DNA from 4 places in the Virgibacillus dakarensis genome. Region 3 is predicted to be linked to each of the others. Evidence: riboswitches for the same ligand, from Rfam matches in the RefSeq annotation. Region 3 holds a riboswitch; each other region holds the start of a gene.
The links. Region 3 has a riboswitch for S-adenosylmethionine ahead of CZ382_RS19055 (5-methyltetrahydropteroyltriglutamate--homocysteine S-methyltransferase). Riboswitches for the same ligand answer to the same signal wherever they lie in the genome.
Positions count from the first base shown of each region.

Region 1: linked by a shared signal. The riboswitch ahead of CZ382_RS01940 (methionine biosynthesis PLP-dependent protein) and the one ahead of CZ382_RS19055 (5-methyltetrahydropteroyltriglutamate--homocysteine S-methyltransferase) in region 3 are both predicted to bind S-adenosylmethionine.
Region 2: linked by a shared signal. The riboswitch ahead of metK (methionine adenosyltransferase) and the one ahead of CZ382_RS19055 (5-methyltetrahydropteroyltriglutamate--homocysteine S-methyltransferase) in region 3 are both predicted to bind S-adenosylmethionine.
Region 4: linked by a shared signal. The riboswitch ahead of CZ382_RS15280 (PLP-dependent aspartate aminotransferase family protein) and the one ahead of CZ382_RS19055 (5-methyltetrahydropteroyltriglutamate--homocysteine S-methyltransferase) in region 3 are both predicted to bind S-adenosylmethionine.

Region 1 is NZ_LT732553.1:373,883-377,883, forward strand. It holds gene CZ382_RS01930 (ABC transporter permease) at 1-262, shown strand, start outside; gene CZ382_RS01935 (aliphatic sulfonate ABC transporter substrate-binding protein) at 299-1,300, shown strand; gene CZ382_RS01940 (methionine biosynthesis PLP-dependent protein) at 1,630-2,742, opposite strand; SAM riboswitch class I at 2,843-2,990, opposite strand; gene CZ382_RS01945 (RDD family protein) at 3,202-3,630, shown strand; gene CZ382_RS01950 (3'-5' exonuclease) at 3,701-4,001, shown strand, end outside.
Region 2 is NZ_LT732554.1:2,515,337-2,519,337, reverse strand. It holds gene asnB (asparagine synthase (glutamine-hydrolyzing)) at 1-922, opposite strand, end outside; gene metK (methionine adenosyltransferase) at 1,083-2,282, opposite strand; SAM riboswitch class I at 2,399-2,505, opposite strand; gene pckA (phosphoenolpyruvate carboxykinase (ATP)) at 2,695-4,001, shown strand, end outside.
Region 3 is NZ_LT732554.1:1,977,949-1,981,949, forward strand. It holds gene CZ382_RS24420 (ABC transporter ATP-binding protein) at 1-164, shown strand, start outside; gene rbsK (ribokinase) at 397-1,311, shown strand; gene CZ382_RS19050 (ROK family protein) at 1,379-2,242, shown strand; SAM riboswitch class I at 2,499-2,607, shown strand; gene CZ382_RS19055 (5-methyltetrahydropteroyltriglutamate--homocysteine S-methyltransferase) at 2,681-3,793, shown strand; gene CZ382_RS19060 (hypothetical protein) at 3,976-4,001, shown strand, end outside.
Region 4 is NZ_LT732554.1:1,123,066-1,127,066, forward strand. It holds gene CZ382_RS15280 (PLP-dependent aspartate aminotransferase family protein) at 1-1,663, opposite strand, end outside; SAM riboswitch class I at 1,828-1,944, opposite strand; gene CZ382_RS15285 (hypothetical protein) at 2,057-2,320, shown strand; gene rarD (EamA family transporter RarD) at 2,429-3,343, opposite strand; gene megL (methionine gamma-lyase) at 3,838-4,001, shown strand, end outside.

The DNA of each region.
Region 1 (4,001 bases), on a different contig from region 3:
TCCGGCCGCTGTTCCACATGCCGTAACCGGTGTACGTCTGGCGTGGGCCTTTAGCTGGCGTGCTTTAATGGCTGCCGAGCTTTTAAGTACAGGTCCGGGGTTAGGATATACACTTTCCTATGCATCCGACTTTAATAACATGAGTCTCGTCATTGGAATTATTATGATCATTGGTGTAATTGGTTCTATTGTCGATCAGCTTGTCTTTCACCGGATCGAAAATAAGGTATTAAGACGTTGGGGTTTGGAAGAAGCAGCATAATAACAGATCAAAAATGAATAGTGGAGAGGGGTTTTGATGGTGAAAAAAGGGTTTGTATATTTCATGATGGGTGTATTACTCATTTTAAGTGCGTGCGGAGGGGGCTCTAACGCTTCCAGTTCATCCGGTGACAAGCAAAAGGTCGTCATTGGCTATTTCCCTAACTTGAATCATGCGCCAGCAATGATTGCAAAAGAAAAGCAGATGTACGAAAATCAACTGGGTGATGATGTCGAGGTAGAATATCGGACATTTCCCGATGGATCCGCATTTATGACGGCACTTGCAACAGGAGAAATACAGGGCGGTCTTGTTGGTCCAGGACCTGCAATGAATAATTTCATTTCCGGTGTAGATGTTACGGTTGTTGCATCATCATCAACCGGCGGAACAGTTATTGTATCCCGCGAAGACAGTGGTATTAAAACAGTGGAAGATATAAAAGGGAAAACGTTTATTTCTCCCCGTGTTGGCTGTACACATGATGTTCAATTTGAAACCTACATGAAAAAATTAGGGATTACCTCTGATAGAACTGGTGGAACCATGAAGCATGTAACCGGGAAGCCGGCCCAATATACAACGATGTTTGAGAAGGGTGATGTTGATGTGGCCACTGCCCCGGAACCATGGGCATCTGTTTTAGAAGCCGAGGTGGGTGCGAACGTTGTCGTTGATTCAGATGAAATCTCATTTGGCAAGACATTACCTGCAGCAGTGTTCGTTACCAGCTCCGACATGATTAAAAACGATCCGGAACTTATCCAGAACCTGATTGATGCGCATAAGGAATCAGTTGAGTTCATTAATGAAAATCCAGAAGAAGCGATTGATATCACAATTAAAAGTATTGATGAAATAACAGGTCAAAAACTGGATCATGATGTAATGGAAAGTGCGTGGGCGCGAACAGATTTCGTGTATGACATCGACCAGGAGGCAATCCAGGCATTCGGAGATTCCTCCTATGATCTGCAATTTCTTAAAGAAAAACCTGATTTTACCGGTTTCGTTGACAAAAGCTTTATTAATAAATAATAAAAGAAACAGCCTCCAATGCAGGCTGTTTCTTATGTTTAAAAGTAAATAAAAGTATGAAAATTCAGGCTTTATTCTGCTTACGTTAGAGTAGGCCATGTCCAGCTCCAGCGCCCAGCAACTAGCAAACTTCACACTCCTTCATTACGATAAGTCAACATCGGTTCGGGGAGAAGGAAGGCCGACTAAAAACGGCCTTTGCGGCCAACGTCGGCATACCCCTTTTGCAGGGGCATGTTTCCTTTATCTCATTGCGGAGTGCTCCAGTTTGTACGTTGCTAAACGGGCGCTTGCGCTTTTCTTAAAACGATCCTCCAGAATATATAACTTCATTCCACCTCTGCTAATTTAGTAAGTGCCTGCTGCAAATCCTTTTTTAGGTCATTCACTTGCTCAATCCCGACGGAAAAACGTAACAGGCGATCATCAATTCCGCGCTTTGTTCGTTCTTCGATTGGGATATCAGCATGTGTCTGTGTCGCCGGGTATGTTATAAAACTCTCTACTCCGCCTAAACTTTCCGCAAAAGTAATGAGTTTTAACCGCTGTAGAAATAGATCAACCCATTCACTTTTTTTGAGACGGAAGGAAAGCATTCCGCCTTTTCCGGGGTATAACACATCAGTTACGTTAGGTTCATCATCTAAAAATGTGGCAAGGTTTCTGGCATTTTCCTGATGTTTTTCCATTCTTAAGGAAAGGGTCTTTAACCCTCTTATTAGCAGCCACGAATCAAAAGGGGAAAGTACAGCACCCGATGCATTATGAAAAGTAGCCAAGTTATCACAAAGTTCTTTTCCCTTTGCAACAACTAACCCAGCCAACACATCGTTGTGCCCGCCAATATATTTGGTGGCACTATGAATCACAATGTCAGCTCCTAGTTCTAATGGACGTTGTAGATAAGGCGTTAAAAATGTATTATCGACAATGAGTAAAAGATCGTGCTTGCGGGCAAGTTCCGCAACCAGATTAATGTCGATCTCTTGCATTAAGGGATTTGTAGGCGTTTCGATAAATATTGCCTTTGTCTTATTTGTAATAAGCTGTTCTGTCTCCGGGATCTCTGTAAAATTACTATATGTTGTTTGGATTTGGTAGGTATCGGCATAGTGCTCAAGCAAACGATAGGTACCGCCATAAATATCCGCAACAGCTATTAGCTCATCACCGGAACGGAACAAGGAAAGTACTAATTGTATTGCTGCCATACCGGAGCTGCAGGCGTAACCTCTTTCACCAGATTCCAAGTTTGCAATCCCTTCTTCTAAAAGAAAGCGGGTAGGGTTTTTGGTCCGACTGTAATCGTATCCGGTTGATTTGCCAAGCCCATGGTGCTTATAGGCCGTTGATAAATAAATCGGTGGGTTGACGGCGCCTGTCGTTTCGTCACTGTTGTTACCTAATTGCACTAATCTGGTTTCAATACTACTCTCTGTCATGTCATCATCTCCTGGAAAAAATTAAGGGAACCTAATTAAAACGTAAAAAAGCCTCTCCTTTGAAAATAAGAAGAGGCTTCACGATTTGATTTGACCACTCTTCTTATCTTCAAGCATAATGCTTCTGGAATTGGCACAGTACTTGTATAAGTGGGTGTTCGCTTTTTCTTTGGTAACTTTTTGAACATCCTTTATAGTCTGTTGCCGAGGCTTCAAAGGGCCAGTCCCTCCACCTCTCTGGATAAGAATCTTGCATATGGAATTTTTTAATATTAATCAATACATTACAATCCCTATTTTAAAAAGTCAAGAAAAAATTATGGATTGGTAAAGTAAAAAAGCTTATTCTCCAAAGAAGCTATCATTTCGTTAGCCAATTCAAGACTGTTATAATAATAATAATATGATACCCATTGGATTTTTAATGAAAGGTACTACTGACAATGGAAGGTGTTGAACGTGGAAGATTACAAGCCAGCAGGATTCTGGATCAGGTTTTTTGCTAATTTCATTGATGGTGTCATCACGATGCTAATGGCATTTTTAATTGCGCTTCTGCTTAACGATCAGGAGTTTTTTAACAATAGATTGGAGGAAACCTCAAGATCAGAGGACATCGCGAATCTTATTTATGTTGTTATTTTTGTTATCATTTTTACCGGTAGTAAATTCAAAGGTTCACTGGGAAAACTGATATGTCAGATTCAAGTGTTGAACTATAGAGATATGACACAGATCAGTTTATTGAAATCGATTGGCAGAGCATTTGCCTATGTTATTTCTGCAATTCCGTTGTTGATTGGATTCATGATGGCAGGCTGGAATAAGGAAAAGAAAGCACTTCATGATATAATATGTGGAACGAGAGTGGTTTACCGGGAAGAATGAGAAATCGGCCGGTACATGTAACGTATGAAGCGGCCGATCATATACCAATGATTAATAAGGAGGCGAAATTGTGCAGTTCACATCTATTGACTTTGAGACAGCAAATGCCAAACGTCACAGTCCGTGCGCGGTTGGTATTGTAGTGGCAAATGAACATGAAATTATTGATGAGTATTACACCCTAATCAATCCGTTAATGGAATTCAGTTCATTTAATATCGCTATTCATGGTATCACACCAAGTGATATTGCAAGTGCGCCAACATTTGCGGAACTGTGGCCGACGTTACATAAATACCTTGCCGATAATCTGGTAATCGCTCATAATGCCAGCTTTGATATGAGTGTCATCCGTAACACACTGGATTATT
Region 2 (4,001 bases), 540 kb from region 3:
ATTTTTCCGCTGTTTCTTTGGCAACATCAACTTCGGAAAAGCCTTCCCGTTCAAATCCGACCGAGAACGTCTTAATGGTTGGATTGAATTCCCTTGCCATCGCAACGATCAAGGTTGAATCAATCCCACCCGATAAAAACGATCCAACTGGCACATCGCTTCGCATATGAACATTTACGGAATCATACATCACGTCTTGAATACGCTTGATCCAATCCTGTTTGTCCATCAAAACGGGATTAAATGTCGCATGCCAGTAGCGGGTAAAGGAAAGAGCTTGACCAGGCTTTTTCACGAAATAATGGCCGGGCTCCACCTTTTTAATCCCCGTCGTCATCGTTAATGGCTCCGGTACAAATTGGAAGCTTAAATAGTGCTGTAATGCTTCATCACTTACTTCTTCTTTTTCCATCATTAACGAAATACTTTTTTTCTCCGAGGCAAAAATAGTACCCTCTTCTGTTTCCCGGTAAAACAATGGCTTAATACCAAACGGGTCACGCGCACCATATAATGTTTCGTTTTCCTTATCCCATACCAAAATAGAAAACATACCTCGCAAATAAGTAAACGCCTGTTCTTTATGTTTAGCAAATAATGCGGCAATTACTTCAGTATCTGACTCTGTTGCAAAGGAATACCCTTCTTTTATTAAATCCTCACGCAGTTCTACATAATTATAAATTTCACCATTAAAAATAAGCCATATTTTTTCATCATCATAGCTCAATGGCTGTTGGCCGCTTTCTATATCAATAATACTTAAACGTCTAAACCCAAATGATACATATTCATCGTGAAAATAACCTTCATCATCCGGCCCTCTGTGGGTGATAATATTGTTTTGCTGTTCAAATACATGTATTGTCTCTTCATTAGGCATACTCGGATGATTGCGGATCATCCCAATAAATCCACACATGCTCTAGCCTCACTCTCAAGATTCGTAATAGTACCTTTCCCGAGTATACCATAAATGATTGTTTATTTCGATATGGAAAGAGCCCTCAAATAATATCAAAAATTATTAAAAATCACGTCCTCCCTTTAATCAGAAGACGTGATCTATTTTCAATTTGAAATTATTTCTTCACTAATGCCTTCAATTCTTCAACCTTATCCGTTCTCTCCCACGGAAATAAGATGTCGGTTCTGCCAAAATGTCCGTATGCGGCGGTATTTTTGAAAATTGGTCGTTGCAAATCAAGCATGCGGATGATGCCTGCCGGACGCAAATCGAACAATTCCCGGACCGCTGCCACCAGCTTTTCTTCGCTGACAATTCCGGTATCAAATGTGTTAATCGCTATCGATACCGGTTCAGCAACACCGATCGCATAGGCAAGCTGTACTTCACACGTTTTAGCAAGTCCTGCAGCTACAATATTTTTCGCCACGTAACGAGCGGCATATGCTGCTGAACGATCTACCTTTGTTGCATCTTTTCCGCTGAATGCGCCTCCGCCATGCCGGGCATAGCCGCCATACGTGTCGACAATAATTTTCCGACCCGTTAATCCGGCATCCCCTTGTGGCCCACCAATAACAAAGCGGCCGGTCGGGTTGATAAAATACTTGGTTGTTTCATCTAATAAATTCACAGGTACAATTGGACGAATAACATGCTCAATCAAATCTTTTTCAATCTGTTCGGTTGAGATATCCTGATGATGCTGCGTAGAAATAACAACCGTATCCACCTTTACCGGGTTATCCTGTTCATCATATTCGACTGTTACCTGGGTTTTCCCATCAGGTCTTAGGTATGCAAGTGTTTTATCTTTCCGGACATCTGCCAATCGTTTTGCCAATTTATGTGCTAACGCTATCGGCAATGGCATTAATTCCTCCGTTTCATCACAAGCAAAGCCAAACATTAAGCCCTGATCCCCTGCACCGATTGCAGCAATCTCTTCATCTGACATTTTTCCTTGACGTGCTTCCAATGCAGTATCTACCCCACCAGCAATGTCCGGTGATTGTTCATCAATTGCCGTAAGCACGGCACATGTTTCTGCATCAAATCCGAATTTTGCCCTTGTATAGCCAATATCTTTAATGGTTTGTCTAACAATGGCGGGAATATCTACATAGGTACTAGTAGAAATCTCTCCTGAAACCAATACTAATCCTGTAGTCACTGTAGTCTCACAGGCAACACGGGCATTCGGGTCTTTCGTTAAAATTTCATCCAAAATCGCATCTGAAATCTGGTCACAAATTTTATCTGGATGGCCCTCTGTTACCGATTCAGATGTAAATAAACGACGATTTGCAGCCATAGGCCAAATCTCTCCCTTTAAATCGTGGTACGGAACTCTATATATTTCAGTAAATATTCCTTTAAAAACAAAAAAGCCTTTCCTGCATGCATGAGGAAAGGAGTTGTGGCCTTTCGCTCTTATTGTTCAAGGAAATATCCTTGCATCAGATTAGCACCTTTTCACTATTGTGATGGTTGCCGGGCTTCATCGGGCCTGTCCCTCCACCAGCTCTGAATAAGAGAGTCCGTTCAGACTATATCCTACCCGAAATCCCTCCCTTCTGTCAACTTTTCACAGCCATTGCATAACATTTTAAATAAAACATTAAATTAGTATGGACTAATTAAATAAATGTGTTATACTAATAACCAGATTCGCAGTAAAACGTATATAGGACGATAAAAATCCATCAAAAAGGAAGGTATCATATATGAAATCGATGGAACGATCAACATTGGCAGATGAACTTTTAGCACAAGGGAACATCCAGCACAACTTATCGGTACCATGTCTTGTAGAAAAAATATTGGCCAGAAATGAAGGGATATTAACGGCAACCGGTGCTATCCAGGCAACTACCGGAAAATATACTGGACGTTCACCTAAAGATAAGTTTATCGTAAAGGATGACATTTGTGAACAATTTATCGACTGGGGTCTTGTGAACCAGGCAATTGATGAAGATAAATTTGACCGGCTATACGAAAAAGTTGTGGCCTTTTTGAAAGATAAGAACGAATTATATTCTTTTAAGGGGTTTGCCGGAGCAGATAAAAAGCATCGCCTGCCGATTCAGGTTATTAACGAATATGCATGGCACAACTTGTTCGCCAGACAATTATTTATTACACCGTCAGATGAAGAGCTTAAAACACATAAAGCCGAATTTACAGTGGTCTCTGCACCAACATATAAAGCAGATCCAGCAGTCGATGGAACAAACTCGGAAACGTTCATTCTCGTTTCCTTCAAGCGCCGGATCATCTTAATCGGCGGAACGGAATATGCCGGAGAAATCAAAAAATCGATTTTCTCGGTTATGAATTATTTGCTGCCGCAAAAGGATATTTTATCCATGCATTGCTCGGCAAACGTTGGTCAGGAAGGTGACGTCGCGTTATTCTTTGGCCTGTCCGGGACAGGTAAAACGACACTGTCTGCTGATCCATATCGCCGGCTAATTGGCGATGACGAACACGGCTGGAGCCCAAATGGCGTCTTTAATATTGAAGGCGGCTGTTATGCGAAATGTATCAACCTTTCCTATGAAAAGGAACCACAAATTTTTAATGCAATCCGGTTTGGCTCCGTCCTGGAAAATGTCATCATTGATGAAGAATCACGGCTGCCGGACTATGACGACACGATATTAACTGAAAATACCCGGGCAGCATATCCGCTGGAAAATATCGATAACATCGTTACACCTAGTGTCGCTGGCCATCCAAATACCATTATCTTTTTAACTGCTGATGCATCAGGCACACTGCCACCAATCAGCAAACTAACGAAAGAGCAGGCGATGTATCATTTTTTAAGTGGATACACGAGTAAGCTGGCAGGTACAGAGCGTGGTGTAACCGAACCACAGGCAACGTTCTCAGCATGCTTTGGCTCACCGTTTTTGCCTTTAGCACCGTCAACCTACGCCGAAATGCTGGGGGAGAAAATCGACCAGTTCAATTCCAATGTGTTCCTGGTGAATACAGGCTGGACGGGTGGTTCATATGGTGTAGG
Region 3 (4,001 bases):
AAGGTCAGGTGTTGTTGGATGGCGACCCAAGAAATGTCTTTTCGAATGAACCGGTACTGAAACACGCCGGTTTGGAACAGCCTTATGTGATGCGGATAGCTAAGCGGCTTGGTTTGGATGATAGTTATTTCGTGGAGGAGAAATTGATGGGGAGGCTGGGGTAGTATTCTATAAGGCTGGATTTTTGTTCATTAATTAGGAAACAGTTGAACTGCCGAGTTTGGCAGTTTTTAACTGAATGTGCATCCTTGTGTTTAGTCAGTCAGGTTTCCTCACTGAAACAACTGTTATATCATAGACTTTAAATCAATTTTCAGCTAATCTAATAGAAAGACTCTAAAAAATGTTTGGCATTTACCGACGTCATATATGTTAGATATGAAGGAGATGATTGGTGTGGATATTGCCGTTATTGGCTCGAACATGGTGGATCTAATTACATATATTGATAAAATGCCAAAAAAAGGAGAAACGCTTGAAGCACCCAATTTCGAGATGGGATGTGGGGGGAAAGGAGCGAATCAGGCTGTTGCAGCAGCTAAAATGGGTGCAAGCGTCACGATGCTTACCAAAGTGGGTGATGATATATTTGCTGACAATACGATTAAAAACTTGAAAAAATATGAAATTGATACGGAATTTGTACAGAAAGTCCCTGGAGTCGCAAGTGGTGCAGCACCAATCTTTGTCGATGCTAATTCCGAAAATCGTATACTAATTATAAAAGGAGCGAATCAGTATCTCTCACCTGAGGATGTCGATCAAGCAGCCGAAAAACTAAAAAAATGTCGTTTACTAGTTCTGCAGCTGGAAATTCCATTACCCACTATTTACCATGCAATTGAATTTGGTAATCGGCATCATATTCCCATTATTTTTAACCCTGCCCCGGCAACGAAAGAGCTGGATTTCAAGTATATTTCCATGTGTGATTTTGTTGTACCGAATGAAACAGAATTAGAAATGATAACAGGAATGGCGGTAGAAACAGATGAAGAGGCTCGAAATGCTGCCTTTTTTTTACTCGAAAACGGGGTGAAAAATGTCATTGTCACGTTAGGTCGTCGTGGTGTACTTTGGGTTACTAGTAATGACATACGTCGCTTTGATGCATATCAAGTAAAAGCAGTTGACACGACAGGAGCTGGAGACGCATTCATTGGCTGTTTTGCCCATTCTTTTGTGCGAAATGGAAATGTAGCGCAAGCGATCCAGCGGGCCCAAGCTTTTGCAGCATTGAGTGTAACGAAAAAAGGTACCCAAATTTCGTTTCCAGATGTAAAGGAATTATCAGCGTTTTTGGAAGGGTAATGGACTATAAAATAAAGTAGTATCGCTAATTCGTAAAAAACAAAGATGTAAAAAGGGGGATAAAACCATGCTCATAGGCGCAATAGAAGCTGGCGGAACGAAATTCGTTTGTGCTGTTGGCGATGAATCAGGAGATATCATTGCAAAAACTAGCTTCCCAACTAAAGACCCTGAGGAAACGTTTAAGGACGTTAACAATTTTTTTCGTGAATACAAAGTAGAAGCAATTGGAATTGGCTGTTTTGGTCCAGTTGATTTAGATAAAAAAAGTGATACATACGGGACGATTTTAAATACGCCGAAAACAAAATGGATACAATATGATGTGCTTGGAAAATTGAAAAAGGATTTAAAGGTACCGGTATATATCGACACAGATGTGAATGCTGCAGCACTTGCGGAGTACAAATATGGTGCAGGGCGAGATGTAAACAGCTGTATGTATATTACCGTCGGGACGGGAATCGGAGCGGGCTACGTTCAAGACGGGAATACATATGTTGGAAAAAGCCACCCGGAAATGGGACACGTGCTTATCCAGCAGCATGAAAATGATGCATTTCCAGGAGGTTGTCCGTATCATGGAAATTGTTTGGAAGGCCTTGCCTCAGGTCCAGCAATTGAAAAGCGTTATGGAAAAAAGGGGCATCAATTAGCTGCGGATTCCCATGTCTGGGAACTAGAAGCCTATTATCTGGCACAAGCGATCATGAATTATTTCCTGATTCTAGCGCCCGAGCGAATTATTTTGGGTGGTGGAGTCATGAAACAGCAACAGCTGTACCCGCTTATTCGGAGAAAGTTCCTGGAAATGATGAATGGTTATTTGACGATTGAAAATGCCGATACGTTTATTGTCGCACCCGAGCTTAACGACGAACAGGGGGTTAGAGGTGCGATGGCGCTCGTACCGGTTATGTTAAGAAATTGAATGGGGACGTGTGTGAATAGGGTAAGGTAATTAATCCATTCCTTATTCTTTCCTCCCATCTATCAAAGTGTACATTCGAAAAAAAAAAGCGGTAGCCATGCATGACATTAAGGGTTCAAGTAATCTTGCAATAATGTGAACACGAAACTATCTTTGTTCAATGGTAGGACAGATATTTCCAAAAAGTTCAAAATACAAAACAGTTGCAATTTCCCGTCAAACTGGTATGATGGATTCAACATTTTTATACAAGCAGTTCTTATCCAGAGAGGTCGAGGGATTAGCCCAAAGACGCCTCAGCAACCTGTCTAATCGTGGGCAAGGTGCTAATTCTAACAAGTGCTTGAAAGCTTGGAAGATAAGAAGATGACTATATTTATCCATAGTTCCTTCATATCGGAGGAATTTTTTTATTACATTTTTTAGGAGCTGATTGGGATGACAACAACAAAAATCGAAAAGAAAGCACCATTTCGAGGTGATCATGTAGGAAGTTTTCTGCGACCAGAGCGATTAAAACATGCACGAAGCCAATTTGCCGCTGGGGAAATTACCGGGGAACAATTGCGCAGTGTTGAGGATGAGGAAATCATCAAGCTGATTGAAAAGCAAAAGGAAGCAGGCTTGAAATCAATTACGGATGGGGAGTTTCGCCGTTCGTGGTGGCATTTTGATTTTTTGGAAGGACTGACTGGTGTGGAAGGTTACGATCCGGACAGCGGTTTGCAATTTGTTGGTATTGAAGCAAGAAATCGTTCCATTCGTGTTACAGGTAAAGTAGATTTTCATGATGACCACCCAATGCTTAATCATTTCCGATTTTTGCAAGCGCATGTAGGATCTGATTATGTGGCTAAGATGACGATTCCGAGTCCGAATATGCTGTTGCTTCGTGGTAGCATTGATCCAAATGTCTATGGAAATCTGGAAGCATTGCTCCCAGACCTGACGAATGCCTATAAAAAAGCTATTCAAGGATTTTATGATCTAGGGTGCCGATACCTGCAGCTTGATGATACATCGTGGTCATCCTATTTATCGGAAAAAGGACGAGCAGCCATTCGCGAGCAAGGTTATACACCGGAAGATATGCAGAAAATCGCGGCCCAAGCGATTAATGATTCACTTGAAGGACGGCCAGCTGATTTATTGGTTACCATGCATATTTGCCGGGGGAATTATCGTTCGCATTATTTTGCAGAAGGAGCTTATGATCCAGCATCCGAGACCATTTTTGGCGGGCTGAACGTGGATGGCTTATTTTTGGAATTTGATGATGAACGTTCTGGAGGATTTGAACCGCTCCAATATGTGAACAGGGAGGATTTGTCCGTTGTGCTCGGTCTCATCACAACTAAATCGGGTGAACTGGAGGGTAAAGAAAAAATCAAAAAACGTATTGGAGAAGCAAGTGAATACTTGCCATTAGACCAGCTATGTCTAAGCCCGCAATGTGGCTTTGCCTCAACCGAGGAAGGCAACGACATTAGTGAAGAAGACCAATGGAAGAAAATTCGGCATGTACTTGAAATTGCGGAAGAGGTTTGGTAATTTTCTTGTCAAAGGGTATTACAAATTGTACGACAAAAAAGATAAATATATTATAGTGAATTGGCGAGCGGCGAGAAACTGTTCGCCATTCTTTTGGTTAGGGGTATTGTTTTTTCAAATATGTTATGTTGGTAACAAAGAAATTTTCAATACAAAAATGTACGTTAAGGAGCTGTTTTACCTTGAAGGTAAGCAATGTTTACAAAAA
Region 4 (4,001 bases), 850 kb from region 3:
AAGGTTTTACTCCTGTAATAACCTTAATACCTGCTGCCTCGGCATGTTCCAATGTTTGATCCGTAACATTAGGCTTTTCAATCCATAAAATTTTGCCTTGCTTATTGATAAACTGCTCGATGAAGCTTGCAGGTACAGATCCTTCTTCCAGCCAAACGGCATCAATCGTAAATGGCAGATCATTCAGCTGCTCCTCGTCATTTACCGTTACAATTTGATATCCGAGTCGTTTTAATTTATCCGTTTGCAGCCCTGAGTCATTTTCCTTGCTGATGACAGCGATTGCCTTTTGTCTTACATTCCCACCTGTCCGGTCAAATGGCGAAGAAAGCAGCCATTTGACAGCGTCCTCGTTTGTTGTTTGGAATGAGGCTTTAGAATTGGTTGACTTGGCAATAGCTTGGTCCAGGTCAACTAAAATATCATGAACACGCTCAATTCCAATTGACAGGCGAACCAGTTCTTCTGATACACCACTTTTTTGTAAATCTTCCGGGCTTAATTGCTGGTGTGTGGTGGATGCCGGATGGATAATCAGCGATTTTGCATCACCAACATTGGCAACATGTGACCATATCGAAATATTGTCGATTAATTTTCTTCCCGCTTCACGGCCGCCCTTTATACCAAATGTAATAATGGAGCCAAAACCGTTTTGTAAATACTTGGTTGCTAAAACGTGTGCTGGATGATTCGTTAATCCCGGATAATTAATCCATTCTACAGCTGGGTGATTTTTTAAATATGCGGCAACCTCTTCTGCATTTTGATTGTGACGTTCCACCCGCAAATGCAACGTTTCCAGTCCTTGCAGAAGCAGAAAGGCATTTTGCGGGCTCAGGCATGCTCCGATATCGCGCAAAAGCTGTACGCGTAACTTTGTGGCAAAAGCGGCTGAGCCAATATCGGCATAGCGTATCCCATGATAGCTTTCATCTGGTTCGGCAAAGCCAGGGAATTTTTCATTATCCCAGTTAAACCGTCCGCCATCAACCACAATTCCACCAATTGAGTTGCCATGCCCACCAATCCATTTCGTGGCAGAATGGATGACAATGTCTGCTCCCCACGTTAATGGTTTGGCACTGTATGGTGTTGCAAATGTATTATCGACAATTAATGGAATGTTGTTGCCGTGGGCGATTGCTGCAATCCCTTCGACATCGAGAACATTAAGACTTGGGTTTGTAATAATTTCACCATATATTGCTTTCGTTTTCGGAGTGATGGCAGCTCGAATCGCCTCGAGGTTTGTTCCGTCAACGAATTTGACATTTATCCCATACCGTGGCAGTGTAATGGCAAACAGGTTGTATGTTCCGCCGTACAGGTTGCTGTCGGCAATAATCTCATCCCCTGCACCTGCCAGGTTAAGTATGGCTAGTGTGATAGCCGACATACCGGATGATGTGGCAACAGCAGCAACCCCGTCCTCCAGCTGTGCTAAACGCTCCTCAAGAACAGCGACTGTAGGATTGCCGATTCGTGTATAAATGTTGCCTGGCTCTTGCAGGGCGAATAAGTTTTGCGCATGCTCCGTGTCGCGGAACACATAGGAAGTAGTTTGGTAAATTGGTACTGCCCGAGACCCGGTTGTTGGGTCTGGTTCCTGTCCTCCGTGAAGTAATAGGGTTTCCTGATCGTGAAAATGAAAATTTGTCATGAAAAACTCCTCCTTTTTAATTTGTGTTCAAAAAGTCGCCGCTTCAACTGGTGACTTTTTGAACGTCTCTTTTAATAGTCGAAAGCTTCGGTCAAATAAGGATAGAGAGAGGGGAAAATAAAAAGCCCCCTTCCTAAGAAGAGGGCGTATCATCAACGTTCCTCCTCTTATCTTCCAGATCGTAATTGACCTGTAGGATGTAGCACCTTTCAGATCTGATGTCCAGTCTGATGGTTGCCGGGCTTCACAGGGCCTATTCCCTCCACCACTCTTGATAAGAGATTAAAGTTTGGAAAATTTAATTTAACAAGAATTATATACCTGACTTTGGCTATAAGTCAACTGTTTTTTAAAATTATTTTTTTAGGGTACCGGATTGCAAGAATGCAGGGCTTGGGGGAGAAACATCAACCGGAAAGCAGAAATATCAGCGGGAGAGCGAAAATATCAGCGGGAGAGCGGAAATATCAGCGGGAGGATAGGAACATCAACCGGAGAGCGGAAATATCAGCGGAAGCGTGGAAATATCAGCGGGAGGGCGGAAGCATCAACCGGAGGGCAGGAACATCAGCGGGAGAGCAGAAACATCAACCGGAGAGCAGAAATATCAGCGGGAGGGCGGGAAACATCAGCGGGAGGGCAGAAACATCGGCCTGAGAGCGGAAACATCAGCGGGAGGGCCGGAACATCAACCGGAGAGCAGAAACATCAGCCGGTGCGCGATGCTCCGTCCATCCACTGCCAAGAACGATCCGCTGACCTTCCTCAACTAGACATTCGTTTCTCCACGCGTTTTAACGGGCGCCGCTGTGCAGAGCTCATATAAATAATTAGTGCAATCCAAATTAGCGAAAACGATACGAGATGGGCACGTGAAAATGTTTCATGATAAAGAAACACACCCAATAGCAGCATAATGGTTGGGGCAATGTATTGCAGAAAGCCAACCATTGATAACGGAATTTGTTTTGCGCCGCTTGCAAATAACAATAGCGGAACAGCTGTTGCAACTCCGGCACCAATCAACAGGAGCGAAGTACTGGTGAAAAGACTATCCATCGTTAACACATGATTCGGTATCGCGATCAAATAAATAAGGGCAATCGGGGTTACGATCATCGTTTCAATTGCCAAACCGAACATTGCACCGATATCAACAGTTTTTTTCAATAACCCATACAGTCCGAAGCTAATCGCCAGCAATAAGGAGATCCATGGGAATACTCCATAGCTGACAGCAAGATTAATGACCCCGATGGCTGCAACGAGAAATGACAATAGCTGTCTTCGTGTTAATCGTTCTTTTAAGATAATAATTCCCAGCAAAATACTGATTAGCGGATTAATATAATACCCCAGACTTGCCTGAATTACATGGCCATTGTTGACAGCCCAAATATAGGTAAGCCAATTGATACTAATCACGATCGATGCAGTCGTGATACCGAACAATTTCTTTTTATTCTTAAAAATTGCTTTACATTCCTGAATAAATCCGGGCCATTTGCGAACAGAGAGAATGACCGCAATCATAAAAACAAATGACCAAACAATTCGATGGGCAAGAATGACGCCAGCAGGAACATTGTCGACCAGCTTCCAGTAAATTGGCAGGAATCCCCAGAGCAAATAGGCAAAAGCAGTATAGATAATTCCAAGTTTCTTATCCGTTTGGTTCATATTGTTTCCCTCTCAATCTGTTAAAGTACGTAGTCAAAGATCACCAAATGAGAACAATAGTACCACGTTAATAGCCAGCATCGATATTAACACGTCCATGCGTTGCAAGAATGACGAGACGATGACGCTTTTGAGGAACGGGGCTTTACAGGGCTTGCCAACCTCTCTTGTTGGCGGTTGAATGGCGGTTTTAATAAGGCTCCCCTATCGCTAACTCTGGACTTTTCGTTTATCATTTGATGACTTTTTGAACACCTGGCAAACGGAATTTTTGCAAATCAAAGTAAGACAATTTTAGAATGTTGATTTAAAAAACGCAATGATCTTGCCTATAAAAAATGAAGTATCCGTAACATGGATAAAGACGGCATTCTGGCTTGTTAATGACAGAGGTTCTTAGTGTTTTTAATAATCCCGAGAACGCTTTCAATATCAGCTCATTTCCGCTATCATAGAAGTAGACAGATAAAAGGTTAAAAAGGGGAGAGGGCAGGATGGCAGGGAAATATAAGCATTTTGAAACGTCGGTCATTCATGAAGGTCACGATGCAAAAGACATGTTAGACAGTTTAACAACACCATTATTTCAAACGTCGACATTTACATTTGAAACAGCAGAACAGGGTGAACGGAGATTTGCAGGAGATGAAGCAGGGTT